DNA from 3 places in the Streptomyces sp. NPDC056503 genome. Region 2 is predicted to be linked to each of the others. Evidence: riboswitches for the same ligand, from Rfam matches in the RefSeq annotation. Region 2 holds a riboswitch; each other region holds the start of a gene.
The links. Region 2 has a riboswitch for cyclic di-AMP ahead of ACFQ8C_RS00590 (transglycosylase family protein). Riboswitches for the same ligand answer to the same signal wherever they lie in the genome.
Positions count from the first base shown of each region.

Region 1: linked by a shared signal. The riboswitch ahead of ACFQ8C_RS12155 (M23 family metallopeptidase) and the one ahead of ACFQ8C_RS00590 (transglycosylase family protein) in region 2 are both predicted to bind cyclic di-AMP.
Region 3: linked by a shared signal. The riboswitch ahead of ACFQ8C_RS24130 (M23 family metallopeptidase) and the one ahead of ACFQ8C_RS00590 (transglycosylase family protein) in region 2 are both predicted to bind cyclic di-AMP.

Region 1 is NZ_JBHTST010000030.1:30,671-41,018, reverse strand. Features, by position in the region: gene ACFQ8C_RS12180 (alkaline phosphatase family protein) at 1-560, opposite strand, end outside; gene ACFQ8C_RS12175 (DUF5998 family protein) at 560-1,159, opposite strand; gene ACFQ8C_RS12170 (GNAT family N-acetyltransferase) at 1,199-4,168, opposite strand; gene ACFQ8C_RS12165 (HPr family phosphocarrier protein) at 4,373-4,654, shown strand; gene ACFQ8C_RS12160 (GntR family transcriptional regulator) at 4,819-5,502, opposite strand; gene ACFQ8C_RS12155 (M23 family metallopeptidase) at 5,702-6,472, opposite strand; cyclic di-AMP (ydaO/yuaA leader) riboswitch at 6,481-6,641, opposite strand; gene ACFQ8C_RS12150 (M16 family metallopeptidase) at 6,841-8,205, opposite strand; gene ACFQ8C_RS12145 (M16 family metallopeptidase) at 8,232-9,581, opposite strand; gene ACFQ8C_RS12140 (DNA topoisomerase (ATP-hydrolyzing) subunit A) at 9,764-10,348, shown strand, end outside.
Region 2 is NZ_JBHTST010000001.1:135,428-145,775, forward strand. Features, by position in the region: gene ACFQ8C_RS00570 (nucleoside triphosphate pyrophosphohydrolase) at 1-492, shown strand, start outside; gene ACFQ8C_RS00575 (globin domain-containing protein) at 540-1,757, opposite strand; gene ACFQ8C_RS00580 (cytochrome P450) at 1,982-3,367, shown strand; gene ACFQ8C_RS00585 (transglycosylase family protein) at 3,510-4,634, shown strand; cyclic di-AMP (ydaO/yuaA leader) riboswitch at 4,899-5,075, shown strand; gene ACFQ8C_RS00590 (transglycosylase family protein) at 5,080-5,814, shown strand; gene eno (phosphopyruvate hydratase) at 6,108-7,388, shown strand; gene ACFQ8C_RS00600 (septum formation initiator family protein) at 7,492-7,962, shown strand; gene ACFQ8C_RS00605 (DUF501 domain-containing protein) at 7,983-8,525, shown strand; gene ACFQ8C_RS00610 (exopolyphosphatase) at 8,522-9,436, shown strand; gene ACFQ8C_RS00615 (NAD(P)/FAD-dependent oxidoreductase) at 9,807-10,348, shown strand, end outside.
Region 3 is NZ_JBHTST010000087.1:16,603-26,950, forward strand. Features, by position in the region: gene ACFQ8C_RS24105 (MFS transporter) at 1-976, shown strand, start outside; gene lhgO (L-2-hydroxyglutarate oxidase) at 1,100-2,284, shown strand; gene trmB (tRNA (guanosine(46)-N7)-methyltransferase TrmB) at 2,379-3,098, shown strand; gene ACFQ8C_RS24120 (PrsW family intramembrane metalloprotease) at 3,321-4,583, shown strand; gene ACFQ8C_RS24125 (aldo/keto reductase) at 4,594-5,583, opposite strand; gene ACFQ8C_RS24130 (M23 family metallopeptidase) at 5,665-6,864, opposite strand; cyclic di-AMP (ydaO/yuaA leader) riboswitch at 6,876-7,027, opposite strand; gene ACFQ8C_RS24135 (PP2C family protein-serine/threonine phosphatase) at 7,264-8,478, opposite strand; gene ACFQ8C_RS24140 (MerR family transcriptional regulator) at 8,630-9,370, opposite strand; tRNA gene ACFQ8C_RS24145 (tRNA-Met) at 9,520-9,593, opposite strand; gene ACFQ8C_RS24150 (rhodanese-like domain-containing protein) at 9,645-10,139, opposite strand; gene ACFQ8C_RS24155 (sigma-70 family RNA polymerase sigma factor) at 10,331-10,348, shown strand, end outside.

The sequences.
Region 1 (10,348 bases), on a different contig from region 2:
ATCTGGGTGAGCGGGGTCTGCTCGAAGATCGGGGAGGACACCTGCGCGGTGTGGATCCCGGCCGCGTGGGCCTGCTGGAAGACGGTCGGGTACGGCTGCCAGGCCTTCGGCGGGGTCCAGGGGCGCCACTTGAGCTGGTTCATCAGCTCGCCGGTCTGGGGGTTGCGCACGGTGTAGCCGCCGAGGCCGTGGGCGCCGGGGGTGCGGCCGGTGCCCACGGAGGCGAGCGAGGTGGCGGTGGTGGCGGGGAAACCCGCGGTGAGGGGCCGGCCGGTGCCGCCGCGCGAGGTGCCGAGCAGTGAGGTCAGGTACGGGGCCTCGTCCGGGTGGGCCTTGATCTGCTCCCAGCCGAGCCCGTCGACGAGGAAGACGCAGACGCGGTCGGCGGGGGTCAGCTCGGCTATCCGCGCGTCGAAGCCGGGCACGCCCTGGCCGGCGACGAGGGTGGGCAGCAGGTCGCCGAGGGAGCCGGAGCCGTACTCGGGCACCGGAGCGGTTTCGGGCGCGAGCGGGACCGGGTCGTCCGGCCAGCCGTGGGCGACGGAGGTCGGCTGGGCCATCAGCGGCCGGCCGTCGGGGCGGTGTCGGCGGTGGCCTCGGAGAGCGCCTGGGCGAAGGTGAGGGTCTGCCGGACGGTGTCCGGGCCGTCGCCGGCCTCGCTGACGCGCAGGCTGAGGTCGTCCGCGGTGGCGTTGCCGGTGTAGCCGTGGTCGGCGTCGCAGTTCGGGTCGCCGCAGGCGGCGGGCTCCAGGTCGATCCGGGAGACGGCGCCCCAGCCGATGGTGAGGACGACCTCGCGGGGCACGGTGCCCGGGGTGTACGACTCCGGGTTGGCGACGACCCGGCTGACCACGACCGACGAGATCCGGTCCAGCTTCACGGACTCGGTGGACGTGGTGGCGTACGGGCTCGGCGAGCTGTTGTCGGCCGCCTGCTCGTCGGTGTGGCTGACGATGAAGCGGCTCGGGGTCAGCACCAGGACGGTGACGTGGCGACGGACCTCGTTGGCGTCGAAGGTGGTCTCCTGGTGGACCACGTACGACGCGACGTCCTCGCCGCCTACGGCGGCCTCCACCGCCTCGGCCACGAGGGCCGGGTAGTAGCCGCTGCGCTCGATCGCCGCGCGCAGCCCCTGGGTCGTCGTACCGCTCTTCACCATGGACTCCATCCTACGGGGCCGTGGGCACCCTCCGACCCTTCAGTAGCTGGGCAGGCGGCGGGGGCCGAGGTCGGTGGTGGGCGCCGGTGGGGCCAGCCGGACCACGGCGCCGAGGACGGAGACGCCGGACTGGGCGACCACGGCCGGTTCGAGCGCGACGGAGACGATCTCCGGATGGTCGTCGACCAGCCGGGAGACCCTGAGCAGCAGCTCCTCCAGGGCGGGGGTGTCGACCGGGGCGGAGCCGCGCCACCCGAAGAGCAGCGGGGCGGTGCGGATGGAGCGGACCAGCTCGGCCGCGTCCCGGTCGGTGGCCGGGACCAGCCGGTGGGCGGTGTCGCCGAGGAGTTCGGAGGCGGCGCCGGCGAGCCCGAAGGAGAGCACGGCGCCGGCCGCGGGGTCGATCGCGGCGCGCACCACGGTGTCGACGCCGCGGGGCGCCATCGCCTGGACGACCGGCTGGAGCTCCTCGGGCTTGCCGAGGGCCTCGGTCAGCTCGGCGTAGGCGGTGCGCAGCTGCCCCTCGCTCGCCAGGTCGAGCCGGACGCCGCCGAGGTCCGGGCGGTGGCGCAGGTGCGGGGCGGTGGTCTTGAGCGCCACCGGGTAGCCGAGCCGGGCGGCGGCCGCGACGGCCTCGTCGGGCCCGGGCGCGGGCAGGGTGGGGCGGAGGGTGATGCCGTACCGGCCGAGCAGTTCGGCGGCCTCGTCCGCGGTGAGGGTGACTCCCCGGGACTCCTGTCCCGCGCCCCGCTCGCCGAGCACCCGGTCGATCAGCGCGGCGGCGCCGGCCTCGTCGATGGAGTCGTACTCCGGCACGCGGCCCGGATCAGCGGCCTGGCGCCGCCACTGCCCGTACCGCACGGCCTCGGCGAGCGCCCGCACGGCCCGCTCGGCGGCGGGGTAGGCGGGGATGTTCCGGGCGGGGGCGGCCGGGGCCGGTGTCTCCTGTGCGTCCCGTGCGGCCTGCGGGTCCCGTGCGGCCTGCGCGCCCTGTGGCTCCGTCGGTGCGGGCACGGGGGCGGGGGCCGGCGCGGCGGCGGCCGGGCGGCGGGGGCGGGCGGGGGCGGGGCGGGTGCTGGTGGCGGCGGACAGGGCCTCGGCGAGGCCGCCCATCTCGACGTGCACGACGACGACCGGCTTGGCGGCGCCCGCGGCGCCGCCGCCGGCGACGGCCTCGCGGAGGGAGGCGGCCAGCACTTCGGTGGTGCCCTCGATGCCGACCCAGGGGATCGCGGTGACGACGACCGCGTCGCAGGAGTCGTCGGCGAGGGCGGCGGCGAGCGCGTCCCGGAAGTCGGCGGGCGTGGCGGCGGTCGTCAGGTCGAGGGGTCGCTGCGGGCGCAGCCCCTCGGTGAGGCAGGCGTCGTACGCGAGGAGGCCGAGGGACTCGGAGTTGCCCAGGATCGCGACGCGCGGTCCGGCGGGGAGCGGCTGCTCGGCGAGCAGCACCCCGGCGTCGACGAGTTCGGTGACGGTGTCGACGCGGATGACGCCGGCCTGGCGCAGCAGCGCGGAGACGGTGGCGTGCGGGATGCGGGTGACGGGGACGCGGTGCCCGGGCGGGGCGCTGCCGCTGTGGCGGGCGCCCTTGACGACCACGACCGGCTTGACGGCGGCGGTGCGGCGGGCCAGCCGGGTGAACTTGCGCGGGTTGCCGATGGACTCCAGGTAGAGGAGGACGACGTCGGTCGCCGGGTCGTCGTACCAGTGCTGGAGCACGTCGTTGCCGGAGACGTCGGCGCGGTTGCCGGCGGAGATGAAGGAGGAGAGGCCGGCGCCGCGCCGGTGCAGCCCGGCGAGGAGGGCGACGCCGATGGCGCCGGACTGGGTGAAGAGGCCGATCCGTCCGGCGGCGGGCATCTCGGGGGCGAGGGAGGCGTTGAGCCGGACGTCGTCGGCGGTGTCGATGATGCCGAAGGCGTTGGGGCCGATGATCCGCATGCCGTACGAGCGGGCCTGGCGGACCAGGGCGCGCTGCCGCTCGCGCCCCTCGGGGCCGCCGCTCTCGGCGTAGCCGGCGGAGAGGACGACGAGGCCGCGCACCCCGTGCTCACCGCAGTCGGCGACGGCCTCGGGGACCCGCTCGGCGGGGACCGCGACGATCGCCAGGTCGACGGGGGCGCCGATGGCGGCGACGGAGGGGAAGGCGGGCACGCCGTCGAGCAGGGGCTCCGCCTCCGCTCCGAGCGCGGGGTTGACCGCGTACACCTGCCCGGTGAAGCCGCCTCCGAGCAGGTTCCGCAGCACGGTCCTGCCGACTCCGCCGGGGGCGCGCCCGGCGCCGACGACGGCGACCGAGCGGGGGGCGAGGAGCCGCTGGACGGAGTGGGCCTCGGCGCGCTGTTCGCGGGCGCGCTGGACGGCGAGGGAGCGGTCGGTCGGTTCGAGGTCGAGGTGGAGGCGGACGGAGCCGTCCTCGAAGCTGCGCTTCTGGGTGTAGCCGGCGTCCGTGAACACCTTGATCATCTTGGTGTTGGCGGGCAGCACCTCGGCGGCGAAGCGGCGGATGCCGCGCTCGCGGGCGACGGCCGCGATGTGTTCGAGGAGGGCGGAGGCGACGCCGCGGCCCTGGTGGGCGTCCTGGACGAGGAAGGCGACCTCGGCCTCGTCGGCGGGTGCCGAGGCGGGCAGGCCCCGGCCGTCGATCCGGTCGTAGCGGACGGTGGCGATGAACTCGCCGCCGACGGTGGCGGCGAGGCCGACCCGGTCGACGAAGTCGTGGTGGGTGAAGCGGTGGACGTCCTTGGCGGAGAGCCGGGGGTAGGGGGCGAAGAAGCGGTAGTACTTCGACTCGTCCGAGACCTGCTCGTAGAAGCTGACGAGCCGGTCGGCGTCGTCGGCGGTGATGGGCCGGATGCGCGCGGTGCCGCCGTCGCGGAGCACGACGTCGGCCTCCCAGTGGTCGGGGTAGGCGTGCTCCTCGGGGGCCGGGTGGTCGCCCGCTCCCCCGCCCGCTCCTCCGCCCCCGGTCCCGCCCGGTCCGTCCGTCTGCTCCGACGCGCTGCGCATGGGGCAAAGCCTACGGCCGGGGTCCGACACCGGCACGGCTCGCGCGCCCACTCCCTGGCGGTACACGGCTCGCGCGCCCTCCCCGCCCCGTGCAAGGTGAGAGGGCCGAACGTCGCACGGATGCGGGACGAATGTCGACAGGAGCACGCCGCAACCCGTGAGAGACTGGTCTAGACAACCGCTGAAGACCCGAAGGGCAACACCATGGCTGAGCGCCGCGTCAACGTCGGCTGGGCCGAGGGCCTGCACGCCCGCCCCGCCTCCATCTTCGTCCGTGCCGCCACGGCCTCCGGTGTCCCGGTGACCATCGCGAAGGCCGACGGCAACCCGGTCAACGCCGCGTCGATGCTCGCGGTGCTCGGTCTGGGCGCGCAGGGCGGCGAGGAGATCGTGCTCGCCTCGGACGCCGAGGGCGCCGAGGCCGCGCTGGAGCGCCTCGCCAAGCTCGTCGCCGAGGGTCTCGACGAGCTCCCCGAGACGGTCTGACCCGGCGGGTCGAGCCACACCCCTCCCCGACGGCCGTGCCCCCGGAATTCCCGGCGGACACGGCCGTCCGGCATTTCCAGAGCCCAGCAATTACCTATTCAGGAAGTTTTCGGGCAGCACGAAAGAAGCCCTGGAATTGCTATTCTTTGTATACGGCGTCCGTGTTAATTCCGGACGCTCGCCGTGTTGACGGCATGTTGCGAAACCCTCACACGGCCCCGATCCGGCCTTTTCAGCCGGTGCAGCGGGAGCGTGTGCTCGGCGTGCTGCGCCGTGAGCGCGCGGGCCCGCTCGGCGTCCCCGCGGGCGATGGCGTCGACGATCGCCCCGTGCTCGGCCCAGGCCTCGACGGGCCGGTCCGGCTGGTCCACCACGTACATCCAGGCGATCTTGTGGCGCAGCTGGGTGAGGAGCGCGGCGAGCGCCGGGGACCCGGAGGCCTGCGCGAGCGTCTCGTGGAACCAGCCGCCGAGCGCCCGCAGATCCTCGCCCTGCCCCCGGCGGGCCCTTTCCTGCCCCAGCCTGACCAGGCCGCGCAGCACCTTGAGGTGGGCGTCGGTGCGCCGCTGGGCGGCCCGGGCGGCGCCGAGCGGTTCCAGCAGCGCCCGTACGTCGAGGAGGTCGGCGGCCTCCTGGTCGGTCGGCTCGGCGACATGGGCGCCCGCATGCCGGCGGCTGACGACGAAGCCCTCGGACTCCAGGGTGCGCAGCGCCTCGCGGACCGGGACGCGGGAGACGCCGTAGCGGCGGGCGAGCTGTTCCTCGGTCAGCCGGCTGCCGCGCTCGAAGACCCCCGAGACGATGTCGTCCCGGATCGCCGTGCATACCGATTGCGCGGGAACCCGCATGTCCGACCTCCGCTTTCGCTCCGCGCGCACCGAATTCGAGCAGCGCTGTTTCCGCGACTCTATTGCAGCGCGCCGGAAATTCCGATGCCCCCTCGGAATTCGTCCGGTTCGCGGAGGCGGCCGTACGGTACCGGGTGCGACGAAAAGGCCCCGGCTCACCAGGAGCCGGGGCCTTTCGGTACAGCGGGGACGCGAGGCGTCAGAGGCTGACGCCCCGGGCGCGGAGGTACGCGACGGGGTTGATGTCGGAGCCGTACTCGGCGGTGGCCCGGGCCTCGAAGTGGAGGTGCGGGCCGGTGGAGTTGCCGGTCGAGCCGGAGACGCCTATCTGCTGGCCGGGCTCGACGGACTGGCCGACGTAGACGCCGATGGACGACAGGTGGCCGTACTGGGTGTACGTGCCGTCGTTCATCCGGATCACGATGTTGTTGCCGTAGGCGCCGCCCCAGCCGGCCTCGACGACGGTGCCGGAGCCGACGGAGACGACCGAGCTGCCGTAGGCGGCGTGGAAGTCGACGCCGGAGTGGCTGCCGGAGGACCAGAGCGAGCCGCCGGTCTTGTAGCCGGTGGAGACGTACGAGCCGGCGACCGGGAGGTTGAAGGAGGCGAGCCGGCGGCGCTCGGCCTCGCGGGCCGCGCGCTCCTTGGCCTCGCGGATCTCCTGGGCGCGGGCCTCGGCCTTGCGCTTCGCCTCGGCGCGGACCTTGGCCCGGGCCTCGGCCTCGGCGGCCTCCTGCTCCTGGGCGGCGGCCTGCGCGTTGATCTGGTCGGCGATGGACTCGTCGGCGATCACCTGGGTGAGGCCGGTGTCCTCGGAGGAACGGTTGTCCGTGTCGGCGGCGAGCGCCGGGGAGGCCAGGGTGCCGACGACGCCGGTGGTGGCGAGTGCGGCCACGCCGGCGATGCCGACGCTGCGGCGAGCCAGTCGGCTCGCACCACGATGCTTCCCGGTGGCACGGGTGAACGCCAAGACGGTTCCTTTCCTTCCTTCTCGCCTACCGGGTTAGCTGACGGGTTCGGAGCAGGAAGGTCTCCTACGGGCCCCTCCGCGTGGCGAAGGCGTCCGATTCACCCCAGGGACTGCGTGGGTCCCCGGCTCCCCAGGCTCGCGCCTGACGGGGACTCGGCGATGACTGCCCGGTTGCCGCGGGTGCGGCGCGTGCGTCGGGTCGGACAGACGGACTGACGCTAGGCCGGACGGATGTCAATCGCCAAACAGACACGCCCATTTGTAAGACATGCCACAGGGCATACGATCATCCTTGACTCCATAACGGACAAAGCGGAGGTCTCCGGCGCTTCCGCGCATCGGAGACCTCCGCCGGAGCCGACGGGAGGTCAGCTCACCACGGTCACCTCGCCGATGCCGAGGGCCCTCACGGGCTCCTCGATCTGCGCGGCGTCGCCCACCAGGACGGTGACGAGCCGGTCCACCGGGAAGGCGCTGACGACGGCCGCCGTGGCCTCGACCGTGCCGGTCTCGGCGAGCCGCGCGTACAGCCGCGCCTGGTAGTCGTCCGGCAGGTGCTGCTCGACCTGGTCGGAGAGGGTCGCGGCGACCGACGCGGCCGTCTCGTACTTGAGCGGGGCCACGCCCACCAGGTTCTGCACCGCGATGTCCCGCTCGGCGTCGGTCAGACCGCCCTCGGCCAGCGTCCGGAGCACCTTCCACAGGTCGTCGAGGGCCGGACCGGTGTTGGGGGTGTCGATCGAGCCGCTGATGGCGAGCATCGAGGCGCCGTGCCCCTCGCCGTCCGACCGCAGCACCTGCCCGAAGGCGCGCACGCCGTACGTGTACCCCTTCTCCTCGCGCAGGACGGCGTCCAGACGGGACGTCAGGGTGCCGCCGAGGCAGTAGACGCCGAGGACCTGCGCGGCCCACACGGAGTCGTGGCGGTCCGGGCCGATCCGGCCGATGAGCAGCTGGGTCTGGACCGCTCCGGGGCGGTCGACGATGACGACCCGCCCGGTGTCGTCGGCGGTGATCGGCGCCATCGGACGCGGCGCGGCCGGCTTGCCGGTCCAGCCGCCGAGGGTCTCGGCGAGGACCTTGTCGAGGTCCACACCGGTGAGGTCGCCCACGACGACCGCGGTGGCAGCGGCGGGCCGCACGTGCGCGTCGTAGAAGGCCCGGACGGCGGCGGCGTCGATGACCTCGACGGTCTCCTTGGTTCCCTGGCGGGGCCGGGACATCCGGGTGGCGGCCGGGAACAGCTCCTTGTAGAGCTGCTTGGCGGCGCGGCGGCTCGGGTTGGCGGCCTCGTGCGGGATCTCGTCGAGCCGGTTGTCCACCAGGCGCTTGACCTCGTCGGCGTCGAAGGCCGGGGAGATCAGGGCCTCGGCGACCAGCCCGAGCGCCTTGGGGAGCCGGGAGACGGGGACCTCGAGGGAGACCCGGACGCCGGGGTGGTCCGCGTGCGCGTCGAGGGTGGCTCCGCAGCGCTCCAGCTCGGCCGCGAACTCCTCGGCGCCGCGCTCGGTGGTCCCCTCGGAGAGGGCGCGCGCCATGATCGTGGCGACGCCGTCGAGGCCCTCGGGCTCGGCGTCCAGCGGCGCGTCGACGAAGATCTCGACGGCGACGACCTGCTGGCCGGGACGGTGGCAGCGGAGCACGGTCAGGCCGTTGTCGAGCGCGCCGCGCTCGGGCGCCGGGAAGGCCCACGGCCTGGCGGCCCCGGCCTGCGGCTGCGGGTGGAACTCCATGCTGGTCAGGGACACGGCGGCGTCGGTCACTGGTCCGCTCCTTCCTCGTCGTCGCCGTCGGCGCTGTCTTCGGTGGCCACCGGCTCGTAGACCAGCACCGCGCGGTTGTCGGGACGCAGCCGGGCCGCGGCCACCTCGCGCACCTCGTCGGCGGTGATGGCGAGGACGCGGTCGACCGCGGTCAGGGCGAGCTGCGGGTCGCCGAACAGCACAGCGAAGCGGCACAGTTCGTCGGCGCGGCCGGCCACCGTGCCGAGCCGGTCGAGCCATTCGCGCTCCAGCTGGGCCTGGGCGCGCTCCATCTCCTCGGCGGTCGGGCCCTCGGCGGCGAAGCGGGCGAGCTCCTCGTCGACGGCCGACTCGATGGCGGGGACCTCGACGCCGCCGGACGTCTTGACGTCCAGCCAGCCGAGCGAGGGGGCGCCGGCGAGCCGCAGCAGGCCGAAGCCGGCGGCGACAGCGGTGCGGTCGCGGCGGACCAGCCGGTTGTGCAGGCGGGAGGACTCGCCGCCGCCGAGCACGGTGAGGGCGAGGTCGGCGGCGTCGCACGCGCGCGTGCCGTCCTCCGGCAGCCGGTAGGCGGCCATCAGGGCGCGGGCCGGGACGTCCTCGACGAGGACCTCGCGCAGCTGCTCGCCGATGACGTCCGGCAGGCCGCCGTCGCGCGGGGCGGGCTTGCCGTCGTGGCCGGGGATGGAGCCGAAGTACTTCTCCACCCAGGCGAGCGTCTGCTCGGGGTCGATGTCGCCGACGACCGACAGGACCGCGTTGTTGGGCGCGTAGTACGTGCGGAAGAAGGCCCGCGCGTCCTCGAGCGTCGCCGCGTCCAGGTCCGCCATCGAGCCGATGGGGGTGTGGTGGTACGGGTGGCCCTCGGGGTACGCGAGCGCGGTGAGCTTCTCGAAGGCGGTGCCGTACGGCACGTTGTCGTACCGCTGGCGGCGCTCGTTCTTCACGACGTCGCGCTGGTTCTCCATCGACTCGTCGTCGAGGGCGGCCAGCAGCGAGCCCATCCGGTCGGCCTCCAGCCAGAGCGCGAGCTCCAGCTGGTGGGTGGGCATGGTCTCGAAGTAGTTGGTGCGCTCGAAGCTGGTCGTGCCGTTGAGCGAGCCGCCGGCGCCCTGCACCAGCTCGAAGTGCCCGTTGCCGTGCACCTGCTGGGAGCCCTGGAACATGAGGTGCTCGAAGAGGTGGGCGAGGCCCGTGCGGCCCTCGACCTCGTGGCGCGAGCCGACGTCGTACCAGAGGCAGACCGCGGCGACCGGGGTCAGGTGGTCCTCGGAGAGGACGACCCGCAGACCGTTCGCCAGGCGGTGCTCGGTCGCTGTCAGGCCGCCGGAGCCGGCCTCGGCCGTGGCCGTGTGACCCATGGGCATGTACGTCCCTTCGATCGCGATCTGGAAAAGTCCTGCCACTGTATGCAAGCGCGCCGCCACCTGGCGAAGTTCCCGGAGTCCTCCGATGTCCCTCGTCCGGGTCGCGGTCCGCGTTGTCGGTGGCACAGTCCACAATGGTCCGCGTCAGATCAAGCCTTGTCGGATAAGGAGCCGCAGCCGCGATGGCCCGCCGCAGCACGAAGACACCGCCGCCGGACGACGCGTACGAGGAGAGGATCCTCGACATCGACGTCGTCGACGAGATGCAGGGCTCCTTCCTCGAGTACGCCTACTCGGTCATCTACTCGCGCGCTCTGCCCGACGCCCGCGACGGCATGAAGCCGGTCCAGCGGCGCATCGTCTACCAGATGAACGAGATGGGCCTGCGCCCCGACCGGGGGTTCGTCAAGTGCGCCCGCGTGGTCGGCGAGGTCATGGGCAAGCTGCACCCCCATGGCGACGCCTCGATCTACGACGCCATGGTGCGCATGGCGCAGCCCTTCTCCATGCGTGTGCCGCTGGTCGACGGCCACGGCAACTTCGGCTCGCTCGGCAACGACGACCCGCCGGCCGCCATGCGGTACACCGAGTCGCGGATGGCCCCGGCCGCCCTGCTGATGACCGAGTCGATCGACGAGGACACGGTCGACTTCGCGCCCAACTACGACGGCCAGGAGCGGGAGCCGGTCGCGCTCCCCGCCGCGTACCCGAACCTGCTGGTGAACGGCGCCTCGGGCATCGCGGTCGGCATGGCGACCAACATGCCC
Region 2 (10,348 bases):
CTCGTCGAGGCGATCGAGGCCGGCGACCGGCACGAGCTGCGCGAGGAGCTGGGGGACGTCCTCCTCCAGGTCGTCTTCCACGCGCGGATCGCCGAGGAGGACGCCGAGGAGCCGTTCTCCGTCGACGACGTGGCCGCCGGCCTCATCGAGAAGCTGATCCAGCGCCACCCGCACATCTTCGGCGACGAGACCGCCGAGACCCCCGAGGACGTCCGTGCCCACTGGCTGCGCACCAAGGCCGCGGAGAAGCGCCGCGAGTCGGTGACGGACGGCGTCCCCGTCGGCCAGCCCGGTCTCGCCCTCGCCGCCAAGCTCGCGAGCCGCGTCCGTACCGCCGGCCTCGACGCGCCCCTCCCGCGGGGCGAGGGCGTCGGCTACGACCTGCTCGCCCTCGCGGTCCGCGCCGAGACGGAGGGCGTCGACCCGGAGGCGGCCCTGCGCGCGGCGGCCCGGGCGTACCGGGACGCGATCCGGGCGGCGGAGGGTCTGTGAGCCGCGGGCGCCGCGCCCCCGACCCGGCCTGATCCCGAGGGGACGGCCTACGCCCCTTCCCCGCGCGGGGCCCTCGCCGCCGGGTCGTGCCAGTGGACCGCGGGGCGCTCCAGGAGCCACTCGGCGCGGGAGCCGGGGCGGGAGACGAAGCGGCCCACCGGGGGGAGGACGTCGTGGCGGGTGCGGGCCGGGTCGGCGCCCAGCTCCTCCAGGACCTCGGTGACCTCGGTGACGAAGCCGGGCGGGCCGGCCAGGTGGACGTCGTGGTCCGGCCAGCGTCCGCAGGCCCGCAGCGCGGTGAGGAGGCGTTCGGTCGCCTGGTCGCGCGGGTGGCGGGGGGCCGAGGTGATGTAGGTGACGCTCAGCCCGGGGAGCCGGGCGGCCAGCCGGTCCAACTCCTCCCGTCCGTACAGGTATTCACGGGAGCGGGCCACCATGAAGATCCGGCCCTCGGCCTCCGGGTCGGAGGCGGCCGCCTCCTCCAGGAGCGCCTTGACCGGCGCCCAGCCCGTACCGGCGCATATATAGGTGCGGAGCGTGCCCGCCGCCGTCCGGCAGGTCGCCGCGCCGCCGGCCGCGCTCAGCCGCAGCGTCTCGCCCGGACGGACCTCCTCCACCAGGGCCGTGGACATGGCCCCGCCCCGGATCCGGCTCACGTGCAGGTCGAGGGTGCCGTCCTCGCGGGGGGCGTTGCCGAGCGAGTACGTGCGCCACACCCGCGGGACCCGGAGCGAGCTGACGCCGGCGTACTGGCCGGGGAGATAGGGGTACGGCCGCCGGGGGCGGAGGGTCAGGACGGCCAGGTCGTCGTCGTGGCGGCGGTGGCCGACGACGTCCGCGTCCCACCAGGCGGGCTCCCCGGCGCGGGTGGACTCGTCCGCGCCCCGGAGCATCAGGTCGGCGACGTGGCCGTACGCCTCCGACCACGCCTTCTCCGCCTCGATCGTCCAGGTGGACCCGGCGGCGTGCGCGAAGGCGGCGAGCAGGCTCTCGCCGACCGCCGCGTACAGGGCGGGGGTGGCGAGGAACTTGCGGTGGTCGCGGCCGAGCCGTCCCAGGTAGGTGGGGAGGCCCGGGTCGTCGAGGCCGGTCACCACGTGGGTGAGCGCGGCGAACAGCCGGTCGCGCTGCGGGACCATGTTCTCGGGGAAGAGCTCACGCACGCCGGGGTTGCGCCAGAAGAGGTGCGAGTAGAAGTACGTGACGGCGTGTTCGGCCCGTCTCTCGACGACCGCGAACGTGCTTCTGAGCAAGGGGAGGTCCACGCGGGAAATGTAGGGCACGGGCCGTCACGGGGTGATCACCGGGCGGTGATCACGTCAGGTCGGCCGACGGGGCCCGACCGGCCGGACTGTACGGTCGGGGAGTGAGTGAAGGACCCGCCCCGACGCCCGGAACACCCGCTGAGCCCGGTACGCCCGGCACGCCTCGCACCCCTGGAACCCCCGGTGGAACCCCGGGAGGGACCGGTGCGGCCGACGGCCCCGTAATGCCCGGAGTGCCCGAAACCCCCGGAACCCCGGGAGTGTCCGGAGCGCCCGGGATCGCCGGGGCGCCCGGAGCGCCCGGACCGGGGTCCGGCGGCCCGGGCTCCTGCCCCGTCTCCGGGGCCCCGGCGGGGCCGGACGACGGGCCCGTGCCGGAGCTGTTCAGCTGGGAGTTCGCGAGCGATCCCTACCCGGCGTACGCCTGGCTGCGGGAGCACGCGCCCGTGCACCGGACCACGCTGCCGAGCGGCGTCGAGGCGTGGCTCGTCACGCGGTACGCGGACGCCCGGCAGGCCCTCGCCGACCAGCGGCTCTCCAAGAACCCGGTCCACCACGCGGAGCCGGGCAAGACCGGCATCCCGGGCGAGCGCAGCGCCGGTCTGATGACCCATCTCCTCAACATCGACCCGCCGGACCACACCCGGCTGCGGCGGCTGGTGTCGAAGGCGTTCACCCCGCGCCGGGTCGCCGCCTTCGCGCCGCGCGTGCAGGAGCTCGCCGACCGGCTCATCGACGACTTCGCGGCGCGCGGGAGCGCGGACCTCATCCACGAGTTCGCCTTCCCGCTGCCCATCTACGCCATCTGCGACATGCTCGGCGTGCCCGCGGAGGACCAGGACGACTTCCGGGACTGGGCCGGGATGATGATCCGGCACGGCGGGGGCCCGCGCGGCGGGGTGGCGCGGTCGGTGAAGAAGATCCGGGGGTATCTCGCGGAGCTGATCCACCGGAAGCGGGAAGGCCTGCGGCAGGACGGGGCGGACGACCTCATCTCGGGGCTCATCCGCGCCTCCGACCACGGGGACCACCTCACCGAGGCCGAGGCCGTCGCCATGTGCTTCGTGCTGCTCTTCGCCGGTTTCGAGACGACCATCAATCTGATCGGGAACGGCACCTACGCCCTGCTGCGCGACCCGGAGCAGCGCGCCCTCCTCCAGGCCTCGCTCGCCGCCGGCGAGGCCGGGCTCCTGGAGACCGGGGTCGAGGAGCTGCTGCGCTACGACGGGCCGGTCGAGCTGGCGACCTGGCGGTACGCGACCACCGGCCTGACGATCGGCGGGCAGGCGATCCCGGCCGGCGACCCGGTCCTCGTCGTGCTCGCCGCCGCCGACCGCGACCCGGACCGCTTCGGCGCCCCGGACACCCTCGACCTCGCCCGCAAGGACAACCAGCACCTCGGGTACGGCCACGGCATCCACTACTGCCTGGGCGCGCCGCTCGCCCGCCTGGAGGGGCAGACGGCGCTCGCCACCCTCCTGACCCGCCTGCCGGACCTGCGACTTGGCGTCGATCCGGACGAACTGCGGTGGCGCGGCGGGCTCATCATGAGGGGATTGCGCACGCTTCCGGTGGAGTTCACCCCTTCCGCACCCCCGCAGGGCATGTGACGCTGTGTCAGAAATGTGATCTTCGCGTGATCGCGAAGCCATCGACTTGTGACGGACGTTCGAATGCGGCTACCTTCGCGCCAACGTTCGGCCCCACCCCGGCCGTCCCCGCCGTCCCCGCCGTCACGCGAAAGGCCCCGACATGCTTTCCGGAAACGGACGACACCGTCGACCCCGTCAGGCTCCCGCGCTCGTCGTCACCGCCGGAGTGACCGGATCCGCCCTGGCGCTGCCGCTGCTCGCCACCGGATCCGCCTCCGCCGCCGACGCGGCCACCTGGGACCGGGTCGCCGCCTGCGAGTCCGGCGGCCAGTGGAGCGCCAACTTCGGCAACGGCGCGTACGGCGGCCTCCAGATGACGCAGGAGGCGTGGGAGCGGCACGGCGGACTCGCGTACGCCCCCAGCCCCGACCTCGCCAGCCGCGCCCAGCAGATCGCCGTCGCCGACAAGGCGCTCTCCTCCGGCAGCACCGACTGGGCCACCTGCGCGCCCATCGCGGGCCTGAAGAACGACGGCAAGGCCACGGGCGTCCAGCCGGGCCCCGCCGTCGTGCAGGAGGACGAGGGCGGAGTGGCCCCCGAGTCGAACTGGACCGGCGGCACGTCCGCCTCCACCGCGCCGGCGAAGGCCTCCGGGGCGGACCATGCCGCCGGGGCGGAGGAGGTCGCGGAGAAGAAGGAGAAGGCCGTCACCGCTCCGGTGACGCCCGCCGCCCCCACCGCGCCCGCCACCTCCACCACGCCCACCACCCCGCCCCCCGCGGGCGCGGTCACGACGCCGCCCGCGGGCGTCACCCCGGACGCGCCCACCGACCGGGCGCCGGAGACCCCGGGCACCCCGGACGCCTCCACGGGCACGCCGGGCGCCCCGGTCACGCCGCCGGACGGCTCGGAGAGCCCCCTGGCGCCCACCACCCCGGTGACCCCCGGTACGGACGAGGCTGACGTGTCGTCGGCCACGCCGGGTCAGGGCAAGCACCGGGGCGAGGCGGCCACGGAGGAAACCGGCGTAACGGACACCGCGCAGGAATCCGGTAGACATGCCGCAGCTGCGGACAAGGTCACCTCAACCCCCGCCAAGGTGGACGCAAGCGGCGCTTACACCGTGATGCCGGGTGACAGCCTGTCGGAGATTGCTCAGGAGAACGATCTCGCCGGCGGCTGGGACGCCCTCTACGACGCCAACCGCCAGACGGTCGGGGTCGATCCGGATCTCATCCTCCCTGGTCAGAGCCTTGAGCTGACGGTCCCTTCGCCGGAGAAGTGAGGCCGTTTCAGGGGCGTATGTCCGATTTTGGGAAAGTGAGACATGGGTCTCTTCGTCCCAACTGGCGTGTCACGTCCGCAAACTTTGCTCCCGTCAGGCCTCACCTGCGCAAACGAGGTCTGACGGAGTGCAAGTAAGGGCTATTTGTCCGTTGTGAGCCTCTTTGAACTTCGAGCACCTGTGTGTCTACGGTCGACACCGCTCGCCACCGCGGGCCCCGTCGACCGAAACGCCGAGTCCTGCCGTCGGTCGCCGGGAACTGTCGTCGCGAAAGCGCCGCAGGCAGGAGTGGGGGACCCAAGGTTTGCGCCGGTCCCGGCCGTTGAGACTGACGGCCGATCGACCGGCTAGGGGTGAAGCCGCGTGCAAGGACACGCGGCCGGGCGAACTCTTCAAGCCCGAACCCGACAGCTCACCTCACAGGCGTCGGTGAAGAGGAAACTCCATGCTGTTCTCCGGTACGGGCAAGCGCCGTCGTCCCTCCAAGGCCACTCGCGTCGTCGCCCTCGTCGGCGTCACCGGTGCGGCCGTCGCCGCCCCGCTGATGGCCGCCGGCACCGCCTCGGCCGCCACCGCCTCCGAGTGGGACCGCGTCGCCCAGTGCGAGTCCGGCGGCAACTGGTCGATCAACACCGGCAACGGCTACTACGGCGGCCTCCAGTTCTCGGCCTCCACCTGGGCCGCGTACGGCGGCACCGCCTACGCCTCCAGCGCCGACCAGGCCAGCAAGTCGCAGCAGATCGCCGTCGCCGAGAAGGTCCTCGCGGGCCAGGGCAAGGGCGCGTGGCCGAGCTGTGGCGTGGGTCTCTCCTCCGCCTCCTACGGTGGTGGCGCCGCCGAGGCCGCCGCCCCGAAGCAGCAGAGCGCCCCCGAGCGCACCGCCGAGCAGCCCGCCAACCGCAGCGAGCAGCGCCAGGCCCCGAAGCAGGTCGCCCAGGCCCCGAAGCAGGCCACCCAGGCCGCGCCCAAGGCCGCCGCCAAGAAGACCGTCACCACCCCGACCGGCAAGAAGGTCAAGAAGGGTGACGGCGAGTACAAGGTCGCGGCCGGCGACACCCTCAGCAAGATCGCCCAGGCGCAGGGCGTCAAGGGTGGCTGGGCCGAGCTCTTCGAGCTCAACAAGGACGTCGTCGAGAACGCCGACCTGATCTACCCGGGCCAGCAGCTCCACCTGAAGTGAGCCCCGAGGCACCGGTGAGTCCGGCGGCTCACCGGCGCCCGACGACCCTCCCGCGGTGACCACCCCGGTTCCGAGCCCTTCCCCCGTGGCTCGGGACCGGGGTTCTGCCGTTACCGTCCAGTAGATTCCAGGTCTTTCGTCCCTTACTGCATGCTCTTGGGCCCTTTTTCGTCCCAGGGGACGGGCGGTCGGCTGGCCGGAGCGCCCGAGCCGGTTAGGCTCTTGTCGCAAGGCGAACGAGACCTTGCGACCCATGCGTCACACCTAGCGTCACATCCCAGAAGGAGATGCTCGTGCCGTCCATCGACGTCGTCGTAGCCCGGGAAATCCTGGACTCCCGAGGCAACCCCACGGTCGAGGTCGAGGTCGGCCTCGACGACGGCAGCACCGGCCGTGCTGCCGTGCCGTCCGGTGCCTCCACCGGTGCGTTCGAGGCCCTGGAGCTTCGCGACGGTGACCAGAACCGCTACCTCGGCAAGGGTGTCGAGAAGGCCGTCCTCGCCGTCATCGAGCAGATCGGCCCGGAGCTCGTCGGCTACGACGCCACCGAGCAGCGCCTGATCGACCAGGCCATGTTCGACCTGGACGCCACCCCGGACAAGTCGTCGCTCGGCGCCAACGCCATCCTCGGCGTCTCCCTCGCCGTCGCGCACGCCGCCTCCGAGGCCAGCGACCTCCCCCTCTTCCGCTACCTGGGCGGCCCGAACGCGCACCTGCTGCCCGTTCCGATGATGAACATCCTCAACGGTGGGTCGCACGCCGACTCCAACGTCGACATCCAGGAGTTCATGATCGCCCCGATCGGCGCGGAGTCCTTCTCCGAGGCGCTGCGCTGGGGCACCGAGGTCTACCACACCCTCAAGTCCGTCCTGAAGACCAAGGGCCTCTCCACCGGCCTCGGCGACGAGGGCGGCTTCGCCCCGAACCTCGGCTCCAACCGTGAGGCGCTCGACCTCATCCTGGAGGCCATCAAGCAGGCCGGCTACGTGCCCGGCAAGGACGTCGCCCTCGCCCTGGACGTCGCCGCCTCCGAGTTCTACAAGGACGGCGCGTACCTCTTCGAGGGCAAGGAGCGCTCCGCCGCCGAGATGACGGAGTACTACGCCGAGCTCGTCGCCGCGTACCCGCTCGTCTCCATCGAGGACCCGCTGTTCGAGGACGACTGGGCCGGCTGGAACGTCATCACCGAGAAGCTGGGCGACAAGGTCCAGCTCGTCGGTGACGACCTCTTCGTGACCAACCCGGAGCGCCTGGCCCGCGGCATCGAGGAGAAGTCCGCGAACGCCCTGCTCGTCAAGGTCAACCAGATCGGCTCGCTGACCGAGACCCTGGACGCCGTCGAGCTCGCCCAGCGCAACGGCTTCAAGTGCATGATGTCCCACCGCTCCGGTGAGACCGAGGACGTCACCATCGCCGACCTCGCCGTCGCCACCAACTGCGGCCAGATCAAGACCGGCGCCCCGGCCCGCTCCGAGCGCGTCGCCAAGTACAACCAGCTGCTGCGCATCGAGGAGATCCTCGACGACGCCGCCGTCTACGCCGGCCGCAGCGCCTTCCCGCGCTTCAAGGGCTGATCGCGGGGGCCGACCGGCCCCGGCACCGTAGTTCCGTCCGTCCCCGCACCCGGTCCCGTACCGTGTGCGGGGACGGACGTGTGACCAGGGGAGGCGAGACCGCATGGCCGTGAAGAACGGGGACCGGTTCTCCACCGCGACCCGGATCAGGCTGCTCGGCGAGCAGACCGCGGCCCGCGTCTACCGCTCCCAGACCCGCCGCCAGGCCCGGCGCTCCCGGCTCACCGGCCGCGCCGCCTTCCTCGCCCTCGTGGTCTGCTCCCTCGTCGTCGCCCTCGCCTACCCGATAAGGAGCTACGTCTCCCAGCAGGGCGAGATCGCCGACCAGGAGCGCAGGGCGGCCGAGGCCGCCCGCCGGGTCGAGGAGCTGCGGGACGAGAAGGCCCGCCTCCAGGACCCCGCCTACGTCCGCCGCCTCGCCCGTGAGCACCTCCACTACGTGCTCCCCGGGGAGACCGGCTTCACCGTGAACGACCCCGGGGCGGCCGACCGACCCCGCGCCGACCAGGGCACGGCCGACCGTCCCTGGTACGACAACCTCTGGGACGGCGTCGACAACGCCGACCGCAACTGAACCGACCCAGGATCCGAGACATGGACACGCCCCCTCCGCAGACCGAACGCACCGAGCCCACCGAGGCGGACGTCGCCGCCTTCGAAGCCCAGCTCGGCCGGCCGCCGCGCGGCCTGCGCGCCATCGCGCACCGCTGCCCCTGCGGCAACCCGGACGTCGTCGAGACCGCGCCCCGGCTGCCCGACGGCACCCCCTTCCCGACCACGTACTACCTCACCTGCCCCCGGGCGGCCTCGGCCATCGGCACCCTGGAGGCCAACGGGGTCATGAAGGAGATGCAGGCCCGGCTCGCCACCGACCCCGAGCTGGCCGCCGCCTACCGCGCCGCGCACGAGGACTACCTCGCCCGCCGCGACGCCATCGAGGTCCTGGAGGGCTTCCCCAGCGCCGGCGGCATGCCCGACCGGGTCAAGTGCCTGCACGTCCTCGTCGGCCACTCGCTGGTCGCGGGTCCGGGCGTCAACCCGTTCGGCGACGAGGCCCTGGCGATGCTCCCCGCGTGGTGGGCGAAGGGCCCGTGCGTGGACCCGTGCGCGGACAGGGAAGAGGGGAAGGGCGAGTGACCCGGGTCGCCGGAATCGACTGCGGCACGAACTCCATCCGCCTCCTCGTCGCCGACGTCCACCCCGAGACCGGGGAGCTCGTCGAGCTGGACCGGCGGATGACGATCGTCCGGCTCGGGCAGGGCGTCGACAAGACCGGCCGGCTCGCCCCCGAGGCGCTGGAGCGGACCTTCGCCGCCTGCCGCGACTACGCCGCCGTCATCAAGGAGCTGGGCGCCGAGCGGCTCCGCTTCGTCGCCACCTCCGCCTCCCGGGACGCCGAGAACCGGCAGGAGTTCGTCGACGGGGTCGTGTCGATCCTGGGCGTCGAGCCCGAGGTCATCACCGGCGACCAGGAGGCCGCGTTCTCCTTCACCGGCGCCACCGGGTCGCTGCCCGGCGACGACCGCCGGCTCGTCGTGGACATCGGCGGCGGCTCCACCGAGTTCGTCGTCGGCACGGAGGAGGTCGAGGCCGCCCGCTCCGTCGACATCGGCTGCGTCCGGCTCACCGAGCGGCACGTCCGCCACGACCCGCCGACCGCCGAGGAGGCCGAGGCGATCCGCGCCGACGTCCGCGCCGCCCTCGACCTCGCCGCCGAGACCGTGCCGATCGCCTCGGCCGCCACCCTCGTCGGACTGGCCGGCTCCGTCACCACCGTCGCCGCCCTCGCCCTCGGGCTCCCGGAGTACGACTCCGAGAAGATCCACCACTCCCGGATCTCCGCCGCCCAGGTCGCCGAGGTCACCGCCTGGCTGCTCGCCTCCACCCACGACGAGCGGGCCGCCATCGCCGCCGTGCACCCCGGCCGGGTGGACGTCATCGCGGCCGGCGCGCTCGTCCTCCAGGAGATCGTCGAGCGGGTCGGAGCCACCGAGGTCGTGGTCAGCGAGCACGACATCCTCGATGGGATCGCCCTATCCGTGGCATAGCGGGCAGCTATCGAGGCTCCTTCCGACACCCTGTCGGAGAAGCTTCGTGAAGTTCTTCACAAGGAAAAGGGCCCTGATGGCGCCGGAGGAGGGTCTTAGGGCCCTCCGAGGGGGTCCTCAGGGCCCTTTCGCAGGTGCGGAGGCCACTTCGCTCGAGGTTTCCATCGTGTGAACGCGTCTGCTGGTTCAGCGTTAACGGAGGCTCTCCGGGCCAGTTCAGTAGGGGTGAACAACGTTCACCACTGCATTCCGGTTCCTTTGCACGACCATGACCTGGATCACGTGGGCGGCGGAGTGTAGCAGAGCACCCCGGGAAGCTTGTGAAGGGGCGCACGAGGTGACCCCTCCAAGTGGGTGGATACTCGATGGCATGAGCACCACGGAGCGTCCCAGGATCCTCATCGTAGGCGGCGGGTACGTTGGCCTGTACGCCGCGCGGCGCATCCTCAAGAAGATGCGTTACGCCGAGGCGACCGTCACGGTCGTCGACCCCCGGTCGTACATGACCTACCAGCCCTTCCTCCCCGAAGCCGCCGCCGGCAGCATCTCGCCGCGCCACGTCGTCGTCCCGCTGCGACGCGTCGTGCGCGGAGCCGAGGTGCTCACCGGTCGGGTCACCACCATCGACCAGGACCGCAAGGTCGCCACGATCTCGCCGCTCGTCGGCGAGGCGTACGAGCTGCCCTTCGACTACCTGGTCATCTCGATGGGTGCCGTCTCCCGCACCTTCCCGATCCCCGGCCTCGCCGAGCAGGGCATCGGCATGAAGGGCATCGAGGAGGCCATCGGCCTGCGCAACCACGTCCTCGAGCAGCTGGACAAGGCCGACTCGACCACCGACGAGGAGGTCCGCCGCAAGGCCCTGACCTTCGTCTTCGTCGGCGGTGGCTTCGCCGGCGCCGAGACGATCGG
Region 3 (10,348 bases), on a different contig from region 2:
GGCGGCCCGCCCCGCGGGCGGCGGGACCGGACAGGGACCGGCCGATTCCGGGGAGCACGTGCGCGTGGGGCACAGCGACGTCGCCAAGCTCCGCGAGGCGGCGGAGGACGCGCGCAAGTGGGACTCCAAGTACGGCGGCGGGGACTGGCGCTCCTCGATGGTGCCCGAGTGCCTGAGGGTGGACGCGGCGCCGCTGCTGCTCGGCTCGTACTCGGACGAGGTCGGCCGGGCGCTCTTCGGCGCGACCTCCGAGCTGACCCGGCTGGCCGGGTGGATGGCCTTCGACACCGGGCAGCAGGAGGCCGCCCAGCGGTACTACATCCAGGCGCTGCGGCTCGCGCGGGCCGCCGCCGACGTGCCGCTCGGCGGCTACGTCCTCGCCTCGATGTCCCTCCAGGCCACCTACCGGGGCTTCGCCGACGAGGGCGTCGACCTGGCGCAGGCCGCGCTGGAACGGAACCGGGGGCTCGCCACCGCCCGCACCATGTCCTTCTTCCGGCTCGTCGAGGCCCGCGCGCACGCCAAGGCCGGCGACGGGCCCGCGGCGGCGGGGTCCCTGAAGTCCGCCGAGGGGTGGCTGGAGCGCTCCCGGGAGGGCGACGCCGACCCGACGTGGCTGGGCTTCTACTCGTACGACCGGTTCTGCGCGGACGCCGCCGAGTGCTACCGGGACCTCAGGATGCCGCGCGAGGTGCGGCGCTTCACCGAGCAGGCGCTGTCCCGGCCGACGGAGGAGTTCGTCCGCTCGCACGGACTGCGGCTCGTCGTCTCGGCCGTCGCCGAGCTGGAGTCCGGCAATCTCGACGCGGCCTGCGCGGCGGGCACGCGCGCGGTGGAGGTGGCCGGGAGGATCTCCTCGGCGCGGACCACCGAGTACGTACGGGACCTGCTGCACCGTCTGGAGCCGTACGGGCACGAGCCGCGGGTCATGGAGCTGCGGGAGCGGGCCCGGCCGCTGCTGGTCGCCCCGGCGTGACGAGCAGCGGCGTGACGAGATGCGGCGGGGCGCGCGCGGCAGCGTGACGCGCATCCCACGACGTGGGCGTTTAGCGGGATTGTCAGTGGGCCAGTGCACTATCAGGGGTGGGAGGTGGCGCTGGTGTTTGACTGTGACGTGCTGGTGATCGGCGGCGGGATCGTCGGTCTGTCGACGGCGTACGCCCTGCAGCGCGCCGCTCCCGGCACCCGCGTCGCCGTCCTGGAGAAGGAGGAGGGCCCCGCGCGCCACCAGACCGGGCGCAACAGCGGGGTCATCCACAGCGGCATCTACTACCGGCCCGGCTCCCTGAAGGCGCGGTTCGCCGTCGAGGGCGCGGCCGAGATGGTCAAGTTCTGCGCGGAGTGGGACATCCCGCACCAGGTGACGGGCAAGCTCGTCGTCGCCACCGAGCGCGAGGAGCTGCCCCGACTGCACGCGCTGGTCCAGCGCGGGCGGGAGAACGGCATCCCGGTGCGCGAGCTCGGGCCGTCGCAGATCACCGAGTACGAGCCCCGGGTGCGCGGGCTCGCCGCGATCCACGTGGGCACGACCGGCATCGTCGACTACAAGGCGGTCGCGCGGCGGCTCGCCGAGTCCTCCGGCGCGGAGATCCTCTACGGCGCGGAGGTCACGGCGATCGACCGGCGCCCGTGGGGCGTCGCCGTGCGCACCGCCGACCAGCGGATCCTGCGCGGCAGGGTGCTGGTGAACTGCGCGGGGCTGCACTGCGACCGGATCGCCCGGCTCGCCGGGGACGAGCCGGGCATGCGGATCGTCCCCTTCCGGGGCGAGTACTACGAGCTGGCCGACCCGTCGCTCGTGCGGGGCCTGGTCTACCCGGTGCCGGACCCCGCCTTCCCGTTCCTCGGGGTGCACCTCACGCGGGGCATCGACGGCGGCGTCCACATCGGGCCGAACGCGGTGCCGGCGCTCGCCCGCGAGGGGTACGACTGGGGGGTCGTCCGCCCGGGCGAGCTCACCGGCACGCTCGCGTGGCCCGGCTCCTGGACCATCGCGCGCCGTCACTGGCGGTACGGCGCGGGCGAACTGCGCCGCTCCCTGTCGAAGCGGGCCTTCACCGAGGCGGTGCGGCGGCTGCTGCCCGGTATCGACGAGTCCGACCTGCGTCCGGCGGCGGCGGGGGTGCGGGCACAGGCGGTGCTGCGGGACGGGACGCTGGTGGACGACTTCCTCATCCGCGAGTCGCACCGCACGGTCCACGTGCTCAACGCGCCCTCGCCCGCGGCGACCGCGTCCCTCCCCATCGGCCGGGAGATCGCCCGCCGCACCCTCCCCCTGCTCTGACCCGCCCGGGACGGCGGGGGCCCGTACCATGGGCGGCATTGTGTCTGAGCAGCATGAGAATCGCACCGAGTCCGTCGCCCGCCGCGGCAGCCGCATGTTCGCGCCCGGCGAGGGGCCGTCCCCCGACCCCGCGGGCGCGCACTTCGAGCGGCGGATCCGCAGTTTCCAGCCGCGCCGGAGCCGCGTCACGGCCGGCCAGGCCGAGGCGATGCTGAAGCGGTGGCCGGACTGGGGCCTGGACATCGACGGCAAGCGGGTGCTGGACCTGCGGGAGATGTTCGGCGGACTGCCCGTCGTCCTGGAGATCGGCTTCGGGATGGGCGAGGCGACCGCGCAGATGGCCGCCGCCGACCCCGGCACCGGCATCCTCGCCGTCGACGTGCACACCCCCGGCCAGGGCAACCTCCTCGGCCTCGCCGACCGCAACGGGCTCGACAACGTCCGGGTCGCCAACGGCGACGCGATCATCCTGATGCGCGAGATGCTCGACCCGGCCGCCCTCGACGGCTGCCGCGTCTACTTCCCGGACCCGTGGCCCAAGAAGCGGCACCACAAGCGGCGCCTCGTCCAGCCCGAGTTCCTGACGCTCCTCGCGACCCGGCTGAAGCCCGGCGGCATCCTGCACTGCGCCACGGACTGGGAGCCGTACGCGGAGCAGATGCTGGAGGTGCTGTCCGCGCACCCCGACTTCGAGAACACCGCGCCCGACGGCGGCTACGCGCCCCGCCCCGACTTCCGGCCGCTCACCCGCTTCGAGGGGCAGGGCCTGGACAAGGGGCACGTCGTGCACGATCTCCTCTTCCGCCGGAAGTAACGCCCTCCCGACAAGTCCATCGCTCCTGTCGGTGGCGGTCGCTAGGGTCGAGGCGTGTCGTCACCCCTGCCGCCGTCCACACCACCCGAGCCCACCGCGCCGCCGACCGCACCACCCGGGCCGTCCGCGCCGCCGGCCGCCGTCTCCCTGCCGTCGCAGGCCGGGCCGCCGGCGGTCGAGAGCCACGTCCCCGTCCGGGACGGGGACGAGCCGTCGTTCGCCGTGGCCGCCGACCGGAGCCAGTGGCGGTACCGGCCCCGGCGGGCCTTCTGGCGGAGCCGGATCGTACGGGCCGTCGCGCTGATCACGCTGCTCGCGCTCTGCGCCCTGGTGATCCTGGCGCTGGTGCGCGAGCAGACCGGCACGGAGGGGTTCCTCGTCGGTCTGGGGCTCGCGGTGTTTCCCGTACCGCTGCTCATGGCGGCGTTCCGCTGGCTCGACCGGGTCGAGCCGGGGCCGTGGAAGAACCTGCTGTTCGCCTTCGCGTGGGGCGCGTTCGCCGCCGCCCTGGTCGCGATCCTCGCCAACACCTTCGCCGTCCGCTGGATCGCCACCGCGACCGCCGATCCGACCTCGGCCGACGACCTGGGCGCCACCGTGATCGCCCCGGTGGTGGAGGAGTCCGCGAAGGCGGCCGCGATCCTGCTGCTCTTCCTCTTCCGGCGGCGGGACTTCCGGAGCCTGGTCGACGGGGTGGTGATCGCCGGATTCACCGCGACCGGCTTCGCGTTCACCGAGAACATCCTCTACCTCGGCACCGCCTTCGGCGAGGACCAGGACGTCGGCGACGGCGGCATCGGCGCCGTCACCGCCGGCACCTTCTTCGTCCGGGTCGTGATGTCGCCGTTCGCGCATCCGCTCTTCACCGTGCTCACCGGCATCGGCTTCGGCCTGGCCGCGCTCGCCCCGCGCGGCAGGCGGCGCAGACCGCGGAAGGTGCTGCTGCCGCTCGCCGGGCTGCTGCTCGCGATGGGCGTCCACGCGCTGTGGAACGGCTCGGCGACCTTCGGCGGCCCGCTCGCCTTCTACGCCGTGTACGCGGTCTTCATGGTCCCGGCCTTCGGGCTGCTGACCTGGCTCGCCGTGTGGAGCCGGCAGAAGGAGCTGCGCACGATAGCCGGGGTGCTCCCGGCGTACGCGGCGGCCGGCTGGCTCTCCCCGGAGGAGCCGCTGGCGCTCTCCTCGATGCGGGCCCGCCGCGCCGCGCGCGCGGTGGCGTCCCGTACGTACGGCAAGGCGGGCTCACGGACGGTCGGCGAGTACGAGTCCTTCGCCACGACCCTCGCCTTCCTGCGCGAGCGGGCCCGCCGGGGCACGGTCCCGGTGCCGGACTTCGCCGCGCGCGAGCAGGAGCTGCTGCACCACCTGTGGGCGCGCCGGACGACGGCCTCGCCCGCGCTCTCGTACGCGGCGCGGGCCACCGGCCGGGTGTGGGTGCCGCCGCAGTACCTGGACTACGGCGGCTACAACCCCTACAAGGGGTAGCCCTCAGTCCTCAGTCCTCGGTCGTCCCGGAGGCCGGCGTCTCGGCGTCCGGCGTCTCGGAGGCCTCCGTCAGGCGGGCCAGTTCCTCCGCCGTCAGGGTCAGGTCGGCGACCGCCACGAGCGCGGGCAGCTGCTCGACCGTGCGGGCCGAGGCGATCGGCGCGGCGACGGTGGGGCGGGAGGCGAGCCAGGCGAGGGCGACGGTCGCGGGCTCGGCGCCGTGGGCCTCGGCGACCTCGTCGAGGGCGGCGAGCACGGCCTGTCCGCGCGCGGTCCCGGCGAGCCGGGAGGCGCCGGCGGCGCGGACGCTCTCGACGGTGCGGCCCGGCCGGTACTTGCCGGTGAGGAAGCCGGCGGCGAGACCGTAGTAGGGGACGGCGGCGAGGCCCGTCTCGGCGGCGGTGTCGAGGAGCGGGCCCTCGTACTTCCCGCGCGCGACGAGGTTGTACTCGGGCTGGAGGGCCACGTACCGGGCGAGCCCCTCGGCCTCGGCGAAGTCGAGGGAGGCCCGCAGCCGCTCGGGGGTGATGTTGGAGGCGGCGACGGCCCGCACCTTGCCGTCCCTCACCAGCTGGTCGAGGGCGGTGACGATCTCCTCCACCGGCACGGTCTCGTCGTCGAAGTGCGTGTAGTAGAGGTCGATGTAGTCGGTGCCGAGGCGGCGCAGGGACTCCTCCACACCGGCCTTGACGGTGGTGGCGGACAGGCCCTTGAAGCGGGAGTGGGCGCCGACCTTGGTGGCGACGACGACGTCGGAGCGGTTGCCGCGGGCGGCCAGCCAGCGGCCGATGATCGTCTCGGACTCTCCGCCCTCGTTGCCCTCGACCCACTCGGAGTAGACATCGGCGGTATCCACGAAGTTGCCGCCGGCGGCGGCGTAGGCGTCGAGGACGGCGAAGGACTGCCGCTCGTCGGCGCTCCAGCCGAAGACGTTGCCGCCGAGGGAGAGCGGGAAGACACGCAGGTCGGAGGTGCCCAGCGGGCGCAGAGGTGAGGTCATGAAGTGACCAACCCCCTGCGCCGCCGGGCGTATTCCGGTCGAGGAGCCTGAACCCCGACCGGAACGCTCACGGGTCGGGGATCAGACCGACAGGCCCTTGGAGCGCAGCCACTCCGCCGGGTCGATGCCCGAGCCGTCGGGAGTGTGGACCTCCATGTGGAGGTGGGGGCCGGTGACGTTGCCGGTGGCGCCGACGCGGCCGATGGTCTCGCCGGTGGTGACGGTCTGGCCGGCGGCGACGGTCATCGAGGAGAGGTGGCAGTACCAGACCTCGGTGCCGTCCTCCAGCTCCAGGACGATCCGGTAGCCGTACGAGCCGGACCAGCCGGCCGACTTGATCGTGCCGCCGTGCACCGCCTTGAGCGGGGTGCCGGTGGGCGCCGCGAAGTCGAGGCCCGTGTGGTAGCCGGAGGACCACATCGAGCCGGACTGCATGTAGGTGGAGGTGAGGGTGTACGAGGAGAGCGGCATCGAGTAGCTGGCGGCCAGCTTGGCGAGCCGCTCGGCCTCGGCCTTCTCGGCGGCGATGCGCTCGGCCTCGGCCTTCTCGGCGGCGAGCCGCTCCGCCTCCGCCTTGGCCTTCGCCTCGGCCTCGGCCTTCGCGGCGGCGTCGGCCTTGGCCTGGGCGTCCGCGGCGGCCTTCTCGGCGGCCAGCTTCTCGGCGGCGAGCTTCTCGGCGTCCACGGCGGCCTGCTGCTGCTGTTCGGCCTGCTGGAGGATGCGGGCGCGCAGGGCCTCGCCGGCGTCGGCGGTGGAGGCGGTGCGCTCCTCGGCCTCGGTGCCGGCGGCGGTGTCGGCCGGGGCGGTGTACGTGACCGAGGTCAGCGGCTTCGCGGCGACGCCGCCCGCCGCGACCGGCACGGACTCGCGCACCGAGGCGGTCGGCTCCTCGTCGCCGCCGGGCAGGAGGTCGCCGACGCCGGGCAGGTCGTGGGCGTCCGGCAGCCCCAGGTCGGGCAGGTCGGGGAGGGAGATGGCGACGGGGGCCTTCTCCTGCGCGGTGGCGAGGCCGCCCGCGCCGACGGCGGCGATGACGCCGACGCCGAGGACGGTGGAGGAGCGGGCGAAGTTGGAGCGCTGCTTCACGACCCGGTGCCGGCCGCCGGAGCGGGTCTCGGCGCGCAGGGAGCCCTCGGTCGGGTTCCACTCTCCGGGCGCGGGGGTGAAGGAGGCGGTTTCGTACGCGCCCGGCGCGAAGCCGTCCGGGTCGTCCGCTCCGACGCCACCCCGGGCGCCGAAGGGATCGAAGGGGGCTTCGGGTACGGGGGTGTTGGACGCCACGGAGGCGCGCTCCTTTCCTTCCTTCTCGCCTACCGGGTTAGCTGACGGGTTCGGAGCAGGAAGGTCTCCTACGGGCGTCTTCGCACGGAAGAGGTGCGAGGGGCCCGATTCACCCCAAGGGTTGGTTCCCCGGTTCCCTTACGGGATTCGGCGCGTGCGCGCGGAGCCGCCTCTTGCGGCGGCTGGGACGACCGCGCTGCGTTATCGAACGTTAATAGACACGACGGTCCGATTCCAAGCCGTTCCCCTTGATCATTCATTGAATTGGCAGGGATTCGCCCGAGTTGACCCCCCTTCAGTGACACCCCGCCCAACCCCGTGAATCTGACGTTATGTCAATTGTTATCTCTGTGAGACCCCTCGGGCACGGAACGTGACCGACCCCGTGGGTCCTCCCGCTCACCGGCCGGGCGGCACCACCGGCATCGTCCGCCGCCGCTCCGGCGCCCCGGCCGTCGGCCGGCTCACCGCGAGCAGCGCCATGTCGTCCGTCGAACCGCCGCCGGTGTGCCGCCGCACGTCGTCCACGAGCGCGTCGAGCAGCTCCTCCGGCCCGGGGAAGACCGCCCCCGCGAGCCGGGCCGCCGGATCGTAGAAGGCCCCGTGCCCGTCCCGCGCCTCCGACAGCCCGTCCGTGTAGAACAGCAGCGTCGCGCCCGGCGGGTAGGGCCGCTCGTCGGCCTGGTCCGGCCAGACCGACAGCTCCCCCATGCCGAGCGGCAGCGCCGCCTCGGCCGGCTCGACCGGCTCCAGGCGCCCGTCCCCGTACAGCAGCAGCGGCGGCGGATGCCCCCGGTTCACGATCCGTACGGCCCCGCCCTCGCGCGGGATCTCGGCGAGCACCGCCGTCGTGAACCCCTCGAAGGCGTCCAGCCCCTCGCGCCGGGTCCCCTCCCGCGTGAGGGCCCGTTCGAGCCGCGCCGCCACCCCCTCCAGGCCCGCCTCCTGCTCGGCCGCCTCCCGGAAGGCGCCGATGACCACGGCCACCGCCTCCACCGCGTCCATCCCCTTGCCCCGCACGTCCCCGACCACGAGCCGCACCCCGTGCGGGGTGTCCTGCACCGCGAACAGGTCGCCGCCGATGAACGCGTCGGCCTGCGCCGCCTCGTACCGCGCCGCGCACTGGAGCCCCGCGATCCGCTCCGCCGGCATCGGCAGCACCGCCCGCTGCGCCGCCTCCGCGATCACCCGCGCCGACGCGAGCCGCTCGCCGCTGCGCCGCACCACCAGGTTGATCACCATCGCCAGCGCGGAGACGGTCACCACGGTGAGGGTCTCGGTGAGCGAGGGAACGTCGGAGAGCGTGTGGTTGTACCCGTGCAGCCCGATCGACGCGAGGATCGCGGCGATCCCGGTCAGCAGGGTCGTGAGCCGGGAGAAGAAGGGCGCGGCGACCAGCGGGGCGGCGGAGAAGAGCGGTGCCGCCGTGTACGAGGCCGGGGTGAGCATGTCGAAGACCACCCCGCCGACGATGATCAGCGGCGGCAGCGCCCGCAGGAACCTCCGGGTGGCCCCGAAGGGGACGGGCGACCGCGTCTCGCCCCCGTAGGGGCCCCGGGGCGCACCGGACCCGGCGATACGGCCGCCGGGCTCCTCGCCCCGAGGGTGCGCCACCTGAGTACTCCTGACCGGTCGGGGCCCGCCGCCGGGCCGTGCGGGCCGGGGCCGCGTCCCGCGACCGCACACCCCTCCAGGGTCCCCGCCCGGCCCCCGCCCGGCGACCGGCGGGGGTCCGACCGGCGTACGCCCCGGAGCGGCGCGGGCCTCACAGGTTCCGCTCGGCCCACACCGTCAGGGCGTCCCGGACCAGGACGGCGGTGCCCTCGCCGTGCCGGTCGTAGTTCTTGGTGAACCTGGGGTCGTCCACGTACATCCGGCCGAGCCCGATCAGGTACTCCTTCGTCGGCCCGGTGGTGACCGACAGCCACTCGTACTGCCTCCGGGCCAGGGCCTGCACCTCGTCGCTGTCCGGCGCGAGCCCGGCCGCGGCCGCCGCGCCGAAGTCGCGGGCGATGCCGGCCTGCGTCTCCATGAACTCCTTCCTCTCGGCCTCGCCGAGCGAACGCCACCAGCGGTCGCCCCGCTCGTACGCCTCGCGGCCCCACCGGTCGGTGACCTCCGCCTCGTACTCCGTGTGATCGAAGCCGTCGAAGACTTCCTCGGCCATGAGCCGTTCTCCTCTCTCGGTCTTGTGGAGAGTGGTCCGTACGGCCTCGATCTGCCGCCCGATGCGCTCGCGCTCCTGCTGGAGGAGGGCCAGATGCGTGCGCAGGGCGGCCGAGGTGTCCCGCTGGCCTTCGAGGACCTCGGCGATGGCGGGCAGCGAGAGCCCGAGCTCGCGCAGCAGCAGGATCCGCTGCAGCCGGACGAGCGCCGCCTGGTCGTAGTACCGGTAACCGTTCGCACCGATCCGGCTCGGCTCCAGCAGCCCCAGCTCGCCGTAGTGGCGGAGCGTGCGGCTGGTGGTGCCGGCCTTCCTGGCGATCTCCTGGATCGACCACTCCATGCCGAAAACGGTAGAACTTGACGCTGCGTGAAGGTCAAACCCACGGCGCCGGCCACGGAGAAGGCCGACCCGACGGCGCCGGCCACGGAATCGGCGGCCGGAAACGCCGAAGGCCCGGACCAGATGGTCCGGGCCTTCGTGCTACTGAGTAGCGGGGACAGGATTTGAACCTGCGACCTCTGGGTTATGAGCCCAGCGAGCTACCGAGCTGCTCCACCCCGCGTCGGTGAATATGACCTTACGGCATGGACGGCGGAAACCGAAATCCGGTTTCTCAGCAGCCGCAGTCCTCCGCGTCGACCGGGGCCGTCAGCGGGTCGGCGGCCCGCTGCGCCGGGCCCTCCCAGGTCTCGTACGCGAAGCCCTCGCGCGCCCAGTACTCGAAGCCGCCGAGCATCTCCTTCACCTGGAAGCCCAGCTCCGCGAGGGCGAGCGCCGCGCGCGTGGCGCCGTTGCAGCCGGGGCCCCAGCAGTAGGTGACGACCGGGACGGCCTTGTCGAGGAGCTGCTCCGCCTGCTCGGGGATGAGCGCGGTGGGGAGGTGGACGGCGCCGGGGACGTGGCCCTGGTCCCAGGAGGCGGTCGAGCGGGTGTCGATCAGCACGAAGCCGGGGTCGGCCCCGGTCTCGCGGGCGTCGGCCAGGACGGAGGCCACGTCGGAGACGTCCGCGTGGAAGGCGAGGCTGGCGGAGAAGTAGGCGGCCGCGGCGGCGGGGGAGGCCGGCGGGGTGCGCAGTACGGGGTTGACCTGGGTGCCTGTCGTCGTCATGGTGATCAATCTACGGATGATGATCATCGCGTTGAAGCGTCATTCCACGACAGTCATGGAGAGTGGCCGGGGAAACCCGGGTGCTCGCCCTCACCAGCCGTGGATCTCACGGTCCGAGACGGGATGCGTCACATCCGGGGATCCAGAACCGTCATGGAGGCATGACGGGACGCGAACGGGGAGACGGGCGGATGGACGAGAGCACCGTG